DNA from 2 places in the Pseudomonas sp. GW821-FHT01C01 genome. Region 2 is predicted to be linked to the other one. Evidence: riboswitches for the same ligand, from Rfam matches in the RefSeq annotation. Region 2 holds a riboswitch; the other holds the start of a gene.
What was found. Region 2 has a riboswitch for cobalamin ahead of AC07XF_RS06045 (CbtB domain-containing protein). Riboswitches for the same ligand answer to the same signal wherever they lie in the genome.
Positions count from the first base shown of each region.

Region 1: linked by a shared signal. The riboswitch ahead of cobO (cob(I)yrinic acid a,c-diamide adenosyltransferase) and the one ahead of AC07XF_RS06045 (CbtB domain-containing protein) in region 2 are both predicted to bind cobalamin.

Region 1 covers NZ_JBWKXF010000055.1:10,979-19,185, reverse strand. Annotated here, with positions in the region: gene cobT (nicotinate-nucleotide--dimethylbenzimidazole phosphoribosyltransferase) at 1-211, opposite strand, end outside; gene cobU (bifunctional adenosylcobinamide kinase/adenosylcobinamide-phosphate guanylyltransferase) at 208-729, opposite strand; gene AC07XF_RS24485 (cobyric acid synthase) at 879-2,330, opposite strand; gene cobD (threonine-phosphate decarboxylase CobD) at 2,327-3,319, opposite strand; gene cbiB (adenosylcobinamide-phosphate synthase CbiB) at 3,312-4,220, opposite strand; gene bluB (5,6-dimethylbenzimidazole synthase) at 4,217-4,867, opposite strand; gene AC07XF_RS24465 (cobyrinic acid a,c-diamide synthase CobB) at 4,864-6,246, opposite strand; gene cobO (cob(I)yrinic acid a,c-diamide adenosyltransferase) at 6,243-6,854, opposite strand; cobalamin riboswitch at 6,937-7,170, opposite strand; gene AC07XF_RS24455 (hypothetical protein) at 7,324-7,908, shown strand; gene AC07XF_RS24450 (PQQ-dependent sugar dehydrogenase) at 7,975-8,207, shown strand, end outside.
Region 2 covers NZ_JBWKXF010000006.1:47,788-55,994, reverse strand. Annotated here, with positions in the region: gene cobN (cobaltochelatase subunit CobN) at 1-1,578, opposite strand, end outside; gene cobW (cobalamin biosynthesis protein CobW) at 1,582-2,652, opposite strand; cobalamin riboswitch at 2,756-2,968, opposite strand; cobalamin riboswitch at 3,164-3,389, shown strand; gene AC07XF_RS06045 (CbtB domain-containing protein) at 3,511-3,702, shown strand; gene AC07XF_RS06040 (CbtA family protein) at 3,714-4,421, shown strand; gene AC07XF_RS06035 (cobalamin biosynthesis protein) at 4,418-4,831, shown strand; gene cobM (precorrin-4 C(11)-methyltransferase) at 4,916-5,662, shown strand; gene nfuA (Fe-S biogenesis protein NfuA) at 5,806-6,390, opposite strand; gene AC07XF_RS06020 (fatty acid cis/trans isomerase) at 6,581-8,207, opposite strand, start outside.

The sequences.
Region 1 (8,207 bases), on a different contig from region 2:
CGACGCCATGGTCGCCGGCAAAAATCGCGATCCACACCTGCTCCAGACTCGGCTTGACCCGCCCCTGCAAACCCGCCAGTTGCACCGCCACCGATTCCAGCTGACCGAGGGAGCCGGCCGGTTTGGTCAGTTGCTGTTGCCGCGCCTGCGCCTGTTCGACCACTTGGGTATCGACCGGCTTGCACGGGTTCAGCCACCAGGATTGAGTCATAACGCAGTTCCTTTCAGAGTCAGGGGCAGGCCGGCGACGGTCAGGACGACACGCTGACAGCGCTCAGCCAGAGCTTGATGCAGCCAACCGGCTTCATCGACATAGCGGCGAGTCAATTCGCCCAGCGGCACGACGCCCATTCCGGTTTCGTTGCTGACAAAAATGATTTCACCCGGCAACGACGCCAGGCATTCGAGCAGAGCATCTCGCTCGGCCTGCAGGCGCCCGGCATCGTCGAGCATCAGCAGATTGGTCAGCCACAGGGTCAGGCAATCCACCAGCAGGCAATGATCGGTGCGGGCGGATTCGCGCAGCACCCGGGCCAGTTCGACGGGCTCTTCGATCAATGCCCATTCGGCAGGACGACGGGCGCGGTGATGGGCCACCCGTTCGCTCATTTCTCCGTCCAGTGGCTGGCTGGTGGCGATGTAGGTCACGGCCAGAGCGCTATCGATGGCGAGTTTTTCCGCCAGGCGACTCTTGCCGGAGCGAGCGCCGCCGAGGATCAGTTGGAGCATGGTTGTTTCCTTGAAATCTTTGGTGAGGCTGCTGGCCCCTTCGCGGGCAAGCCCGCTCCTACAGTTGATCTGCGTCGATCATAAATATTGGGTACACCTCATATCCCTGTAGGAGCGGGCTTGCCCGCGAAGGGGCCATGACAGTCACCTCATACCCCACAGAGTTGCCGCAACAGCCCGGTATCCAGATGCTTCTCCACCAGATCCGCCAACCGCTCGATATCACGCTCACGCAAGGCGTGGTAATCCACAGCCTGTACCTCCTGCAAGCCGGCCCAGCGCAGCAACGCGCTGCACGCCGCCGGCGATTCGAACAGCCCGTGCAGGTAGGTGCCGAAAATCTGTCCGTCAGCACTTTGCGCACCATCACAGCGGCCGTCATCCAGTTGCACGGCGGCGTTTTCCAGCGCCGGCCCGGAGGTCACGCCAGCATGAATTTCGTAGCCTGATACCGGCGCATCTTCCAGCGCCAGGCGACCACGCACATTGCGCAGCTGCTTCTCTTGTTCGAGTTGGGTCTGGAACGCCAGCAGGCCCAGACCGGCGCTGGAACCCGGTGCACCTTCGAGGCCCAGCGGGTCATGCACGTGCTCGCCGAGCATCTGCAGGCCGCCACAGATCCCCAGCAGTTTTCCGCCATAACGCAGATGCCGGGCGATGGCGGTTTCCCAGCCGTTGGCCCGCAGGTGCGCGAGGTCGCTGCGCACACTTTTCGAGCCAGGAAGAATGATCAGGTCGGCGGGCGGAATCGCCTGGCCGGGGCCGATGAATTGCAGGTCTACTTGCGGATGCAGGCGCAGCGGATCGAAATCGGTGTGATTGCTGATGCGCGGCAGAACTGGCACCAGCACTTTCAGCACCTGTTCGGCTTTATCGATCTGGCGTTGATCGATACCGTCCTCCGCCTCCAGGTGCAAGTCCATCACGTACGGCAGCACGCCGATCACCGGTTTTCCGGTGCGCTCTTCAAGCCAGTCGAGACCGGGTTGCAGCAACGCGATGTCGCCACGAAAACGATTGATGACAAACCCTTTGACCCGCGCCTGTTCACTCGGCGACAGCAGTTCGAGGGTGCCCACCAGGTGGGCGAAAACCCCGCCGCGATTGATATCGGCGATCAGCACCACCGGACAATCCACCGCTTCGGCAAAGCCCATGTTGGCGATGTCGCCGGCCCGCAAGTTGATTTCCGCCGGAGAGCCCGCGCCCTCGACCATCACCAGCGGATACGCCGCGCTCAAGCGCTCGTGGGAGGCCAGCACCGCTTGCATGGCGATGGTTTTGTAATCGTGATAGGCGACGGCGTTCATGGTCGTGACAGCGCGGCCATGGATAATTACTTGGGCACCGGTGTCACTGTTGGGCTTGAGCAACACCGGGTTCATGTCGGTGTGCGGTTCGAGGTGCGCGGCCTGAGCCTGTACCGCCTGGGCGCGGCCAATCTCGCCACCGTCGGCGGTCACCGCACTGTTGAGGGCCATGTTCTGTGGCTTGAACGGCACCACCCTGATGCCCTGACGTGTAACCCAACGGCACAGCGCAGTCACCAGCGTACTTTTACCGGCATCCGAAGTGGTGCCCTGCACCATCAGCGTGGTCATTGGTTTTCCTTGGCGAAATCTTCGAACGCCTGCGTCAGTCGCACCCAGGCGATTTCATCACCGGGCAAGCCGAATCGCAGGCTGCTGTTGTGCGTGAACAACCGCAGGAGAATGCCGCGCCGGGCCATGAATTCATGCAGTTCTTCGGCGCGTTCGGTGATCAGCCACTGGAACAGCGCGCAACCGCCTTCGGGCTTGAAGCCGTGTTGCTCCAGCAATGACGCCAGGCGCTCGCTGGCCGCTTCGGTGCGTACCCGTTGCCGCGTCTGCCCTTCGGTATCGCGCAGACAGGCCTGGCCCACTACCCGGGTTGACCCGCTCACAGCCCACGGCCCCACTTGCTCAGCCAGCAGCTTGAGCAACTTGCGCTCGGCCAGCACAAACCCCAGGCGCACACCGGCCAGGCCGAAAAACTTGCCGAAGGAGCGCAAAACGATCAATCCGACTTGATGGGCAAACGGCGCCAGGCTCAGTTGCGGCGTGTTATCCATGAACGCTTCGTCCACGACCAGCCAGCCACCGCGCTGGGCCAGCCGCGCGTGCCAGTCGAGCAGGCGACTGGGCGTCAGGCTCAGGCCCGTGGGGTTATTCGGATTGACCACCACCAGCACGTCGAGACTGTCGATAAAGAAGTCGACTTCATGCTCCAGCACTTCGCGCACGATGTAGCCGTCGCGACGCCACGCCTCGGCGTGCTCGGCATAACACGGCGACAGCACGCCGACCTTGCCTGCCCGACGCAATCGCGGCAGCAGTTGAATCGCCATTTGCGAGCCGGCCACCGGCAATGCCTGCAAGGTGCCGTAATAATCGCAGGCGGCCTGTTCCAGACCATCGTCCGCCTCCGGCAAACGGGCCCAGGCCCGCAGCGGAATCTCCGGCACCGGGAATGGCCAGGGCGCAAGGCCCGTCGACAGGTCCAGCCAGTCGGCTTCATCTATGCCGTATTCGAGCGCTGCCTTGCGCAATCGCCCACCGTGCTCAAGCATAAAATTCGGCCCCCATGCAGAGAATCAGCAGCCATAACCATACCCCGCGCTGGACCAATTGCCAGCCCCGGTCTATGGAGTCGGCATCCGCCGGCACGCCTTCGCCCAACTGCGGACGCTGGTGCAGTTCGCCGTGATAAATCGCCGCCCCGCCCAATTCGACGCCAAGGGCACCCGCCCCTGCCGCCATCACCGGGCCGGCGTTCGGGCTGTCCCAGGTCGGCCCCTGGGTGCGCCAGCATTTCAACGCCAGACGGGTTTTGCCCAGCAGTGCGTAAGTCAGTGCCACCAGACGCGCAGGAATGTAATTGAGGACGTCGTCGATCTTCGCCGCCGCCCAGCCAAACCGTTCGAATCGCTCGTTGCGATAGCCCCACATCGCGTCCAGCGTATTGCTCAGGCGGTAGAGCACCACGCCCGGCGCGCCAGCCACGGCAAACCAGAACAACGCCGCGAACACTGCATCGCTGCCGTTTTCCAGTACCGACTCGGTCGCGGCACGGGCGACTTCAGTTTCATCCAGTTCGCTGGTCTGGCGGCTGACCAGATAGCCCACGCGCGTGCGCGCCGCTTCCAGATCATTACCACGCAGGGCCTTGGCCACAGGCGTGACGTGTTCGCCGAGGCTGCGCATGCCGAGGGCGCAATAGAGCGCGAGAATCTCGACGATCCAGCCGACATAAGGCGCCCAGGAAAATGCCGTGACCAACAGCGTCAGCGGCAACACGGCAATCACCCACGCAGTGACGCCATGGCTGCGCCAGCCTCGACCGCCACCGTTGAAACGTTGCTCGATGCGATCGGCAAAACGGCCGAACGCCACCAGCGGATGCCAGCGCCTGGGTTCACCCAGCAGCGCATCCAGCGCCACCGCGGCGACACTCAACAACGCCACACTCATTGACTCACTCCCCAATAGTTTTCATACAGCAATTCCTGCAGCGGACGCGCCTGCGCCCAGCCTTCGAGTACCAGCATCGGCGCCGGATAAAATTCCCTCACCGGCCCCAGGCACAGCACAGCCAGCGGTTTGGCTCCGGGTGGCAACTCCAACAAATCGGCCAGGGCTTGCGGTTCGAACAGCGACACCCAGCCCATGCCCAGACCTTCCGCGCGGGACGCCAGCCACAGGTTCTGGATCGCACAGGACAGCGAAGCCATGTCCATTTCCGGCAAGGTGCGGCGGCCGAAGATATGCCGCTCGCGGTCGTCCATCAGTGCGGCGACCAATACCTCGGCGCAATCGCTGATGCCTTCAACCTTGAGCTTCATGAACTCATCGCTGCGCTCGCCAAGGGCTTCGGCGGTGCGAATGCGCTCTTCTTCCACCAGGGCCTGGATTTGCCCACGCAAGGCGCGATCGCTGATGCGGATGAAGCGCCAAGGCTGCATCAGGCCCACGCTCGGCGCCTGATGCGCAGCCTCGAGCAGGCGCCGAAGCAACTCGGGCTCGATCGTACCGCCGCTGAAGTGGCGCATGTCGCGGCGTTCGGCGATGGCGCGGTAGACCGCTGCGCGCTCGACTTCGGAGAATGCGTTGTCGGTCATGGCCTCTTCGCGGGCAAGCCCGCTCCTACAGGGGGTTGGTGATCCATTGTAGGAGCTGGCTTGCCAGCGAAGGCGGCCTCAAGGCTCGGCGCAAACAGCGCGGCAATCGCCGAGGGATTGGACGGAAAATAAAAGTGCACGTAAGAGGCGGTCATCCGCCCTTCACGGTAAACCGCCTCCGCTCCACGCCCGCCGTTAGGGCTCATGCCACGGGCAATCGGCGCCAGTTCAGTGCTGGTCAGAGAATGGTGATAGGTGTGCCCGCGCAGCGAACCTTCCGGCAGTTCCACCGCTTGCAACGCCAGCGCCGCCAGACGCTTTTGCATGACCGCATCACCGGCTAGCAAGCCAACCAGTTCGGCACGAGTGCCCTCGACATCGGTCAGGGAGTCGAGCAGATACAACATGCCGCCACACTCGGCGAGCAACGGTTTGCCGGCGGCGTGGTGCGCGCGAATCGCATCGAGCATCGCAGTGTTTTGCGCCAGTGCAACATGGTGCAGTTCCGGGTAACCACCCGGCAGATACAGGCTGTCCGCCTCCGGCAACGCACTGTCGCGGATCGGCGAGAAGAACGACAACTCGGCGCCCATCGCTCGCAGCAAATCCAGGCTCGCGCCGTAGGTGAACGCAAAGGCCTCATCACGGGCGACGGCAATGCGCACGCCGGCCAGCAGCGGTTCGGCTGCGATGACATCAGGTGCGGCGAACTCGACCGCCGGTGGCAGCGCGACTTCGCAACTGCTGGCCAGGGCATCGGCTGCCGCATCGAGGCGCAGGTCGAGATCGTTCAACTCACTGGCCTGAACCAGGCCAAGGTGCCGGCTCGGCAATTCGATCCCGGTTTCCCGGGACAGCGCGCCGTACCAGCGCAATCCTTCAGTCAGGCTGCCTTCGAGCAGTTGCGCGTGGCGCAGCGTGCCGACACGATTGGCCAGCACGCCGGCGAATGGCAAGTCCGGCTGATAACGCGCCAGCCCCAGGGCCAATGCGCCAAAAGTCTGGGCCATGGCGGTGCCATCGATTACACCCAGCACCGGCACACCGAAATGCCGCGCCAGATCGGCGCTCGACGGCGTACCGTCGAACAGCCCCATGACGCCTTCGATCAGGATCAGGTCGGCTTCAGCGGCGGCTTCCCACAACAGTCGACGACTCTCCTGCTCGCCAACCATCCACATGTCCAGTTGATATACCGGCGCACCGCTGGCACGTTCGAGGATCATCGGATCGAGAAAGTCCGGACCGCACTTGAACACGCGAACCTTGCGCCCCTGATTGCGATGCAATCGGGCCAGCGCTGCGGTGACGGTGGTCTTGCCCTGGCCGGAGGCCGGTGCGGCAATCAGTACCGCCGGGCAATGACGAGGCGTGTTCACAGCTCGACGCCTTTCTGCGCTTTGATCCCGGCTTGAAAGGCGTGCTTGATCATGCCCATTTCAGTGACGGTGTCGGCCATCTCGATCATTTCCGGCTTGGCGGCACGCCCGGTGACCACCACGTGTTGCATCGGCGGTCGGGCCTGCAAGTCGCTGAGCACCTGGTCGAGATCGAGGTAGCCGTGCTTGAGGGCGATGTTCAGCTCATCCAGCACCACCAGACCGATGGACGGATCGCGCAGCAGCTCCTGCGACACTGCCCAGGCGGCTTCGGCGGCGGCGATGTCGCGCTGACGATCCTGGGTTTCCCAGGTAAAACCTTCGCCCATCACGTGAAAGCGCACCTGCTCGGGAAAGCGTCGGAAGAACAACTCTTCGCCGGTACTGTTGCGGCCCTTGATGAACTGCACCACGCCACATTGCATGCCGTGACCCAAGGCGCGGGCGAGCATGCCAAAAGCCGAACTGCTCTTGCCTTTGCCGTTGCCGGTCAGCACCAGCAACAGGCCGCATTCGTTCGGGGAATTGGCAATGCGCTCGTCGATCACGGCTTTTTTGCGCTGCATGCGCGCCAGGTGGCGTTCGTCACGATCGGGGGTATCAGTCATGGGGGAGCTCTCCGTTGAGGCTGGAATAACGGCGGGCAGGCACAACAATAGAAGGCAAAAAGCCTGGCATCGCCCACCGTGATGCCGCTGGATGAATCAGGCCGGTCTCCGGGCTCATGAGTGGCCGCGGGGCCAGACTGTGCGCCTTCCCGCATCAAACCGACACAGTGGCACCAGACACAGTTTTCACTCATTTACCGTTGCGGGGGCAGCGCCGGAATTGCAGGCCTTCGACTTGAAGAAGAACTCACTCACCGGCTTCCCTGTTTCACTCTGTCGACCCAAGCCACAGAGCACCTGAAACAAGCCGCGAAGGTTAGAGGGTTGGGGGTGGAGCGTCAATTAAAGCCGGGAGGCCACCTGCCGAATAACTGCTGTCAATCAATAAACTGACGCCAATCTTGTGCCACGCTCTCAGCAGTGATATCAAAGAGCCACAACCTCACAACACAATAACAAGGGTGAGCCCATGCAAGGCATGATCATCAGCAATCCAAATCTGGAATTCCTGCGCCCGGTGCTCGAGCGCTGGTTCGAATGCATCGACCGCTATAACGCCGTCCGCGGTGATGGCGACACACCGTACTGGCACGACGAAAAAGCCAATCTCGGACTGCTGTCTGCCGCCGCCTGGATGGCCGAGATGGTCACGTTGCAACAGACGCCAACCCGCAAACAGACCGAAGAAGGCGAACGCAACAGCCGCGCCGACCTGTTCCTCGCCTCGCCCGAAACCCGCGCCTACATCCAGACCAGCCAGCGCTGGCCACGGGTCAACAGTCTCAACCTGACCCAGGCCCTGCTCGATATCGCCAGCGACGCGAAGCGAGTGAGCCATGCCAGTGACCTGAAGCTCGGCTGCCTGTTCGTCGCACCGCAAAAAGCCCAGCAAGGCGCCACGCCGGAAGAACTCCAGGACATGGTCGACGACCTGCAAAAGGAACACACCTGCGCTGTGGCCTGGTATTTCCCTTACGCCTATCGCAAGTTGCGCAACGAAGCCGGCAACTATCACCCTGGCATTGCAGTGCTGTTCAAGGAAGCACGCGGCTAAGGGTTGAACCATCGGACGACAACGCTCCTCTATGATTAGAACAAGGCATTCATAGGGAACACCAGCATGCGCACGCCCCCGCTCGTTCTCGTTATCGCGCTCAGCGGAGGGCTCGCCGCTTGTGGCGAGACCTCCAGGCTGCAAGTCTCCGACGGCACCGGCCCGTCACCTCAACTACCAGAACCCAACAAGACCCTGGTTCCGACCGTGAACATTGCACCTGCCATTGGCTGGCCGGAGGGTGCGAAGCCCATCGCCGCCAATGGCACCCAAGTGGCCGTTTTTGCCGAAGACCTGGA
Region 2 (8,207 bases):
AACCAGGTCCGGGTCGTGATACACCGCGCTCGGGTCAACCTGATAACCCCGCGCCGGCTGAATGCCGACGAAGGTCAGGCCAAAACGCAGGCCGGCGATCATCATCCGTCCGCTACGACACATCGGGTCGTTTTCTGGCGCGCCCCAACGTTCGAGCACCGCCGCGCGGTTGGTTTCGGGCAGTGCGTGGAACATCGCCAGATACTCGTCCATTGCCAGACTTTGCTGGCACGGACGCAGGTCGAGGGTATCGAGATCGTTGCTGACGCCGCCCAGCAACTGCTGGATCAGCGCCGTGCCGCTGTCCGGCAATTCGGTCGGCAACGGATACCCTTCGGCATGCAGCGCCCGCAGGATATTCAGTGCGGCGGCCGGTGTGTCGAGCCCGACGCCATTACCGATGCGACCGTCACGGGTCGGGTAATTGGCGAGAATCAACGCAATGCGCTTCTGCGCATTCGGCACCCGTGCCAGATCGACCCAACGCCGCGCCAGTTCGGCCACGAAATCCATGCGCTCCGGTTGCGGCCGGTAGCAAACCACATCCGACTGACTGCGCTCACTGCGCCACGCCAGATCCTTGAAACTGATCGGGCGACTGATGATGCGGCCGTCCAGTTCCGGCAAGGCAATGTGCATCGCCAGGTCACGGGGGCCGAGGCCCTGTTCGCTGGCGCGCCAACCCGGTTCGTTGTCCTGCGCGCAAATGGCCTGAATCACCGGAATATTGCGGCGAAACGGACGCAGATGCGGGGCTTCGGGGCTCGACTGGGCGAACCCCGTGGTGTTCAGGATCACCGAGACGCTGGCCTCATCCAGCCAGTCCTCGACCACGCCAAGGCAGCCGGGTTCTTTCAGGCTGGCCAGCGCAATCGGCAACGGATTCAACCCCGCCGCCTGCAATCGCTGGCAAAAAACATCAATGAAAGCGGTGTTCGCCGCCTGCAAATGCGAGCGGTAAAACAGCACCGCCGCCACCGGTTGACCCGCGCGCCAGTCGGCGTGCCAGTCGCTCAGTGCGGCGGCGTGTTTGTGCGGGTGGTAAATCGCCGTGCGTGGCAGGGTTTGCGGCTCGCCCCAGGTGTAATCACGAGCCAGCCAGCGGTTGGCCAGGCAGCGAAAAAAATCCAGTGCGTTACCCATGCCGCCCTGGCGCAGAAACTGCCAGAGCCGATCGCGATCCTCGGCGCCGACGGTGCTCAGGTCGCTGAGTTCCGGGTCCGGGCGATCATCACCCGGCACCAGAATCACCTGCACGCCGCGTTGCGACAGTTCGACCAGACGCTCGATACCGTAGCGCCAATAAGCGATGCCGCCGTGCAGCGAAATCAGGATCACCTTGGCGTGACGCAGCACTTCGTCGACGTACAAATCGACCGAGGCATGGTTCTGCACCTGCATCGGGTTGGCCAGGCGCACGCTCGGGTAATCGCCGGGCAACTGCTGCGCCGCCTCGGCGAGCAGCGCAAGGCTGGAGTCGCCGCTGCACAGGACCACCAGTTCGGCGGGGGTTTGTCCAAGGTCGGCAATGTTGTCATCCGACACGAAACCGCCGGGCTGGGTCCTGAGCAGGTGCATGGCTTACACGCTGAGCGCGGCGCGCAATTGCGCTTCGAGAACAGTGGCGTCCAGTTCCTGGCCGATCAGCACCAAGCGGGTGATGCGCGCTTCTTCGGCGCCCCACTGACGGTCGAAATGCTTGTCGAAACGCGTGCCCACGCCCTGGATCAGCAGGCGCATAGGTTTGTTCGGGATCGCCGCAAAACCCTTGACCCGCAAAATGCCGTGCTGGACCACCAGTTGGGTCAGCGCGTCCATCAGCAGGCTTTCGTCGGCCTGGGGCAGTTCAATGGAGATCGAATCGAAGGCGTCGTGATCGTGGTCATCATGATCGTCGTCGCCATCGTGATGATGGTCGTGGTGGCTGTGACGGCTGTCGATGTGTTCTTCGGAGCCGGCACCCAGGCCGATCAGCACGTCCAGCGGCAGGCGACCGCTGCTGGCTTCGATGATTTTCACCGCGGGCGGCAATTCTTCGGCGACTTCCAGGCGCACACGGGCCAGGTCTGCCGGGTTGATCAGGTCGGTTTTGTTGAGGATGACCAGGTCGGCGCTGGCCAATTGGTCGGCGAACAGCTCGTGCAGTGGCGATTCGTGGTCCAGGTTCGGGTCGAGTTTGCGCTGGGCGTCGACCTGATCGGGAAACGCAGCGAACGTGCCCGCGGCGACGGCCGGGCTATCAACCACGGTGATTACCGCGTCAACCGTGCAGGCGCTGCGGATTTCCGGCCACTGGAAGGCTTGCACCAGCGGCTTTGGCAAGGCAAGGCCCGAGGTTTCGATCAGGATGTGATCGAGATCGCCGCGACGGGCCACCAGTTCGCGCATCACCGGGAAGAACTCTTCCTGGACGGTGCAGCACAGGCAGCCATTGGCCAGTTCATAGACACGGCCGTTGGCCTCTTCTTCGGTGCAGCCGATGGAACATTGCTTGAGAATTTCGCCGTCGATGCCCAACTCGCCAAATTCATTGACGATCACCGCGATGCGGCGACCCTGGGCGTTGTCGAGCATGTGCCGCAGCAGCGTGGTTTTACCCGAGCCGAGAAAGCCGGTGACGATGGTGACGGGGAGTTTGGCCAGTGTTTTCATCGGATGCCCTTTGGCTAAGCTGGCGGGCATACGGGACGACAACCGGCAACGAGGACGCGCGTGCCTGAAGAGTTCGCCACCGGATCACCCCGCCCGGTTGAAAGTGAGAATCTGTGACGAGGCAGGTCTCCTGGCTGACGGTGTGCCGGCCTTGAGCCTGGCATTCGCTGCGCCTTCCCGCCGGTCTCATGGATTGAGCCTGCAGTGGCGTGGCAGCGAACATCACCGTTCACAGTTGCGGGGGCAGCCGCGGCATCGACCGCGTTCCCTTCTTAGCTTCGACAAACGCCGAAGAACCTCGAAAGCGCAAGGCTACGCATGGTATTGGGGCGGGTCAATGTTCACGTGACTTCTGCGGTGTGCCCTTCGCGAGCAAGCCCGCTCCCACATTTGATCGGGTTCTTTCAGGAGAAAAGGGTCAAGTGTGGGAGCGGGCTTGCTCGCGAAGAAAGCGACTCGGTTTCCAGTTGAGAACCCTTGCCAATTGACGCCCAACCCCCGCCCATGCTCTCCTACACAACTTGTTACGGGTGCCCTTCACAGGGTGAAACGGGAAACCGGTGAATCATGTGCTTTACTCTTAAGCCATGTCAGTCCGGTGCTGCCCCCGCAACGGTAAGCGAGCGAAGCATCAGATCCACTGTGCCACTACGGCATGGGAAGGTGATGCTTGCAGGATCAGGCAGATGCCTGCGCCCCTCGTGAGCCCGGAGACCGGCCCGCAACACAAAGTGACCAGTACGATCACTGAAACAACAAACCCGCGGTGGGCGGGCGCTGTTCGAAACGCTGCGCGCCTGGTTGCGCAGGTTTTTGCATGCGCTCTTATTCCCCGCTGACAGACCAGAGGGAAACGCCATGTCGATCATCAGCAGCACCGGCCACACAACAACCAGCACCACTTCTACCCTGGCCCAACGCCTGACCGCCGCCGTCTGCGCGTCGATCCTGGGCGCTTGCCTCGTGTATTTCGCCGGTTTCTCGCACATCGAAGCGGTGCACAATGCCGCCCACGATACCCGTCACAGCTCCGCATTCCCGTGCCATTGAGAGCTGCCGACATGATCAAGCGTATTGCGCAAACCGCAGGTTTCACCGGGCTGCTGGCCGCCCTGCTACTGACCCTGCTGCAAAGTTTCTGGGTCGCTCCGCTGATTTTGCAGGCCGAGACCTACGAAAAAGCCGAACCAGCCGCTGTTGAAGTTCACCAGCACGCCGATGGCGCCATGGCTGCTCACACCCACGATGCCGAAGCCTGGGAGCCGGAAGACGGCTGGCAGCGTGTGCTGTCGACCACTGGCGGCAACCTGGTGGTGGCCGTCGGTTTCGCCCTGATGCTGGCCGGCCTGTACACCTTGCGTGCACCGACCAAAACCTCTCAAGGCCTGCTCTGGGGCCTGGCCGGTTATGCGACCTTCGTGCTCGCGCCGACGCTCGGCCTGCCACCTGAATTGCCCGGCACTGCCGCAGCCGATCTGGCACAACGGCAACTGTGGTGGATCGGCACCGCCGCCTCCACCGCCGTCGGTATTGCCTTGATCGTGTTCAGCCGTCACTGGCTGATGAAAGTCCTCGGTGCGGCGATCCTCGCCGTTCCCCATGTGATTGGCGCACCGCAACCGGAAGTGCATTCGATGCTCGCTCCGCAAGCACTGGAAGCCCAGTTCAAAATCGCTTCGCAGCTGACCAACGTGGCGTTCTGGCTGGCCCTGGGCCTGATCAGCGCCTGGTTGTTCCGCCGCAAAAGCGATGGTCAATACCACGCATGACGGATGCCAGCACAGCGCCGACCCTGGTGGTCGGCCTGGGCTGCCAACGGGGCTGCCCCGTGAGCACGTTGCTGGCGCTGCTTGATCAGGCGTTGGAGGCGCACCAGATTGCTCGTCATGAAATCAAGGCGCTGGCCAGCATCGATTTGAAGCGCGACGAACCTGCGTTGATCGAACTGGCTCAGCAGCTTGGCCTTGAATTGAAGTATTTCAGCAGCGAACAACTGGCTGTCTATGAGCCGCAACTCAGTCATCAATCGCAAATAGCATTTGAACGCACCGGTTGCTATGGCGTGGCGGAAAGCGCAGCACTGGCCCTGGCTGAACAACTGGCCCAAGGCCCGGCAAAACTGCTGATTCCACGACAAAAATATGCCCAGGCAACCCTGGCATTGGCCGGCGCGGCATAAAAACCCCGATAATCCCCGCCATTGATTATGAACATTCTTCATCTGAAGCCCTGTTCATCCCCCTTTTTTCCACAGGAACCGACGATGACTGTCTACTTCATTGGCGCAGGTCCCGGCGACCCCGAATTGATTACCGTCAAAGGCCAGCGGCTGATTCGCAGCTGCCCGGTGATCATTTATGCCGGCTCTCTGGTGCCAGCCGCCGTACTGGAAGGTCATTGTGCCGAGCAGGTGGTCAACAGCGCCGAACTGCACCTGGAACAGATCATCGACCTGGTCAAGAGCGCCCACGCCAAAGGTCAGGATGTGGCCCGAGTGCACTCCGGCGATCCGAGCCTGTATGGCGCCATTGGCGAGCAGATTCGCTATCTGCGTGAGCTGGGAATTCCGTTCGAGATCGTGCCCGGCGTCACCGCAACGGCGGCCTGCGCAGCCCTTTTGGGCGCCGAACTGACGCTGCCGGACGTTTCACAGAGCGTGATCCTGACTCGCTACGCCGACAAAACCGCCATGCCACCCGGAGAGGAGTTCTCCAGCCTGGCGCAGCACGGCGCGACCATGGCGATTCATTTGGGGGTTAATCACCTGGCGAAGATCGTTGAGGAGCTTGTGCCGCATTACGGCGCCGATTGCCCGATTGCAGTGGTACATCGCGCGAGCTGGCCGGATCAGGATTGGGTGGTGGGAACGCTTGAGGATATTGCCGGAAAGGTTGAAGCCAAGGGCTTTCGCCGTACAGCGTTGATTCTGGTGGGTCGGGTACTGGGCAGTGACCACTTCAGTGAGTCATCGCTGTATCGCGCGGGGCATGCGCATCTCTATCGTCCATAAGGCCCTCTTCGCGAGCAAGCCCGCTCCCACATTGAAATGCGGTCAACTGTGGGAGCGGGCTTGCTCGCGAAGGGGCCAACGAAATTTCCCCACAAAAAAACGGCGCTCACGGGGCGCCGTTTTTTCGTTTCGCAGCGAACACCTTAGTAGTAGGCGTTTTCTTTCTGCGTGTGGTCGGTCACGTCGCGAACGCCCTTGAGCTCGGGAATACGCTCGAGCAGGGTGCGCTCGATGCCTTCCTTCAGCGTCACGTCGGCCTGGCCGCAGCCCTGGCAACCACCGCCGAACTGCAGGACGGCGATGCCGTCTTCAACCACGTCGATCAGGCTGATCTGGCCGCCGTGGCTGGCCAGCCCCGGGTTGATCTCGGTTTGCAGGTAATAGTTGATGCGCTCGTTGACCGGGCTGTCGGCGTTGACCATCGGTACTTTGGCGTTTGGCGCCTTGATGGTCAGCTGGCCGCCCATGCGGTCGGTGGCGTAGTCGACGACTGCATCGTCCAGGAAGGCTTCGCTGAAATGGTCGATGTACGCGGTGAAGCTTTTCAGCCCCAGCGCGGTGTCTTCGGGTTTTTCTTCGCCCGGCTTGCAGTAGGCAATGCAGGTTTCGGCGTACTGGGTGCCAGGCTGGGTGATGAAGACGCGGATGCCGATGCCCGGGGTGTTCTGCTTGGAAAGCAGATCAGCCAGATAATCGTGAGCGGCGTCAGTGATGGTAATAGCGGTCATGGAAACTCCTCGCAGGCTTGGGCGCAGTTTACGCCAATCAACGCGCCGGACAAAGTCCTAGTATTTTTGTCGGGAAAGATTCCGACAATAACCCCCTGTGGGAGCGGGCTTGCTCGCGAAGGCGTCGTGTCAGGCAAATCAATTGCGAATGACACACCGCTTTCGCTGGCAAGCCAGCTCCTACAGGGGATCAAAGGTTCTCGTAGCGGTTCATGTCCAGCACGCCCTCTTCCACCGGATCGGTTTCGTGGATGTAGCGGCTAAGGTCATGGAAATACGGCCAGAATTGCGGATGACTGCGACGTATCCCCCAACGTTCGACGATTTTCTCGAAGCTGTCGGTATCCCTGGCGTTTTCCATCGCATCCACAAACGCCGGCACTTGCTCGGCCGGAATGTTGAACATGAAGTTCGGATAGCTGCTGAGCACACCCGGGAAAATCGTCAGGGTGTCGAGCCCCGGCTGATAGCGCAGCGATTCGCCGAGCAGGAACGCCACGTTGCTGTGGGCACGGTTGCGCAGCAGGCTGTAGACCTCACGCTTGCCACTGCGGGTTTCGATTCGCAGCAGGGTCGCTTCCGGCAGTTGATCAATCACTTTCAACCCGGCCGCCGGACGCGAGGTCAGCCGGCTTAGCGCCTGCTCGGCACTTTGCAGGTCCGGATCAATGTTCGGCCGCGAGCAGTAGGCGCCGTCGCAGCGATTGATTGGATCAGGCCTGGCATTGAGGTCGCCATAGCGGGCGAGCAATTGCCGGGCGAAATCTCGCTTGGGATCCTGCGGATTCAGATTCAGTGCCGTCGGCTTGTCGTTATCGATGGTCTCGTAGTCCAGCCACATCTTGAATTTGCCACTGTTCTGATACCAATCGTCGAGGTAGCCATCCCGGGAATCGGCGGGCATCAGGCGCAGGAAGTTCTGCTCGGCACCGTTGCGGATCAGGTCGAAATACAGCCGCGTCTGGGCCTGATGGGACACATTGCCGAACACGTCGAAGTTCACTGCCAATTGATAGTAGGTACGCTCCAGCAACGGATAGTCGAACAGCCACATCGTTTGCGGCACGTCGCCGATCAGGCCTTTGGTCACCGAAGCACTGTCGAAATGGCGGAAGATACTCAGCAACGCATTGTCATTGCCCGCCCACAGGATCGACCAGCTCGGTGCCGGCTGATCGGCGTAGCTGTCCCGGCGCAAGGCTTCGTATTCATTGCGTTTGTCGCGATAGTCGTGCCACAGGCTGAGGACGCTGCCGACATCATCGTTCTGCCCCGGCATGGCCAGCAACGGCGTCGCCTGCCCGCGATAATTCGGGTCGATGATGTAGAGGTCGTGCTCGGGCGCCTGGAACAGCGCCCAGAAATTATCGCGGATCACGTCCGTGGCGATCTGGCCACGACACACCGGCCCACGGATAAACGTGCGCACAAAGTACTCGGCGTTATCGAGCATGAACTGATAGCGCGCCTGGGCCGGAATCGCTTCGAAGGTTGCAAACGGGTTGGCCCGGCTCTGCGGCCCATAGCCCGGCAATGCGTCAACCTGCCAGTTGCCGCTGTAGAACAGCGACTTGACCCGCGCCAGCTTCGCCGAACTCAGCGGATAGGTGATGTGGGTCTTGTGCACGATCACGCCCTGCACCGGCCACAAGCGGTAGTAAAACTGCGTGCCCGGGTCATCGTTCGGGCGACGGGTGTTGATCAGGTCAATCGGCTGGCCGGTCGGCGTGCGCGAACGCACCCACTGGAAGAAATGCCCAGGCTCGCCATCCTTGAAGTAGAGATGAGCGAGGAACCAGTGCTCGTACAGCCAGCGC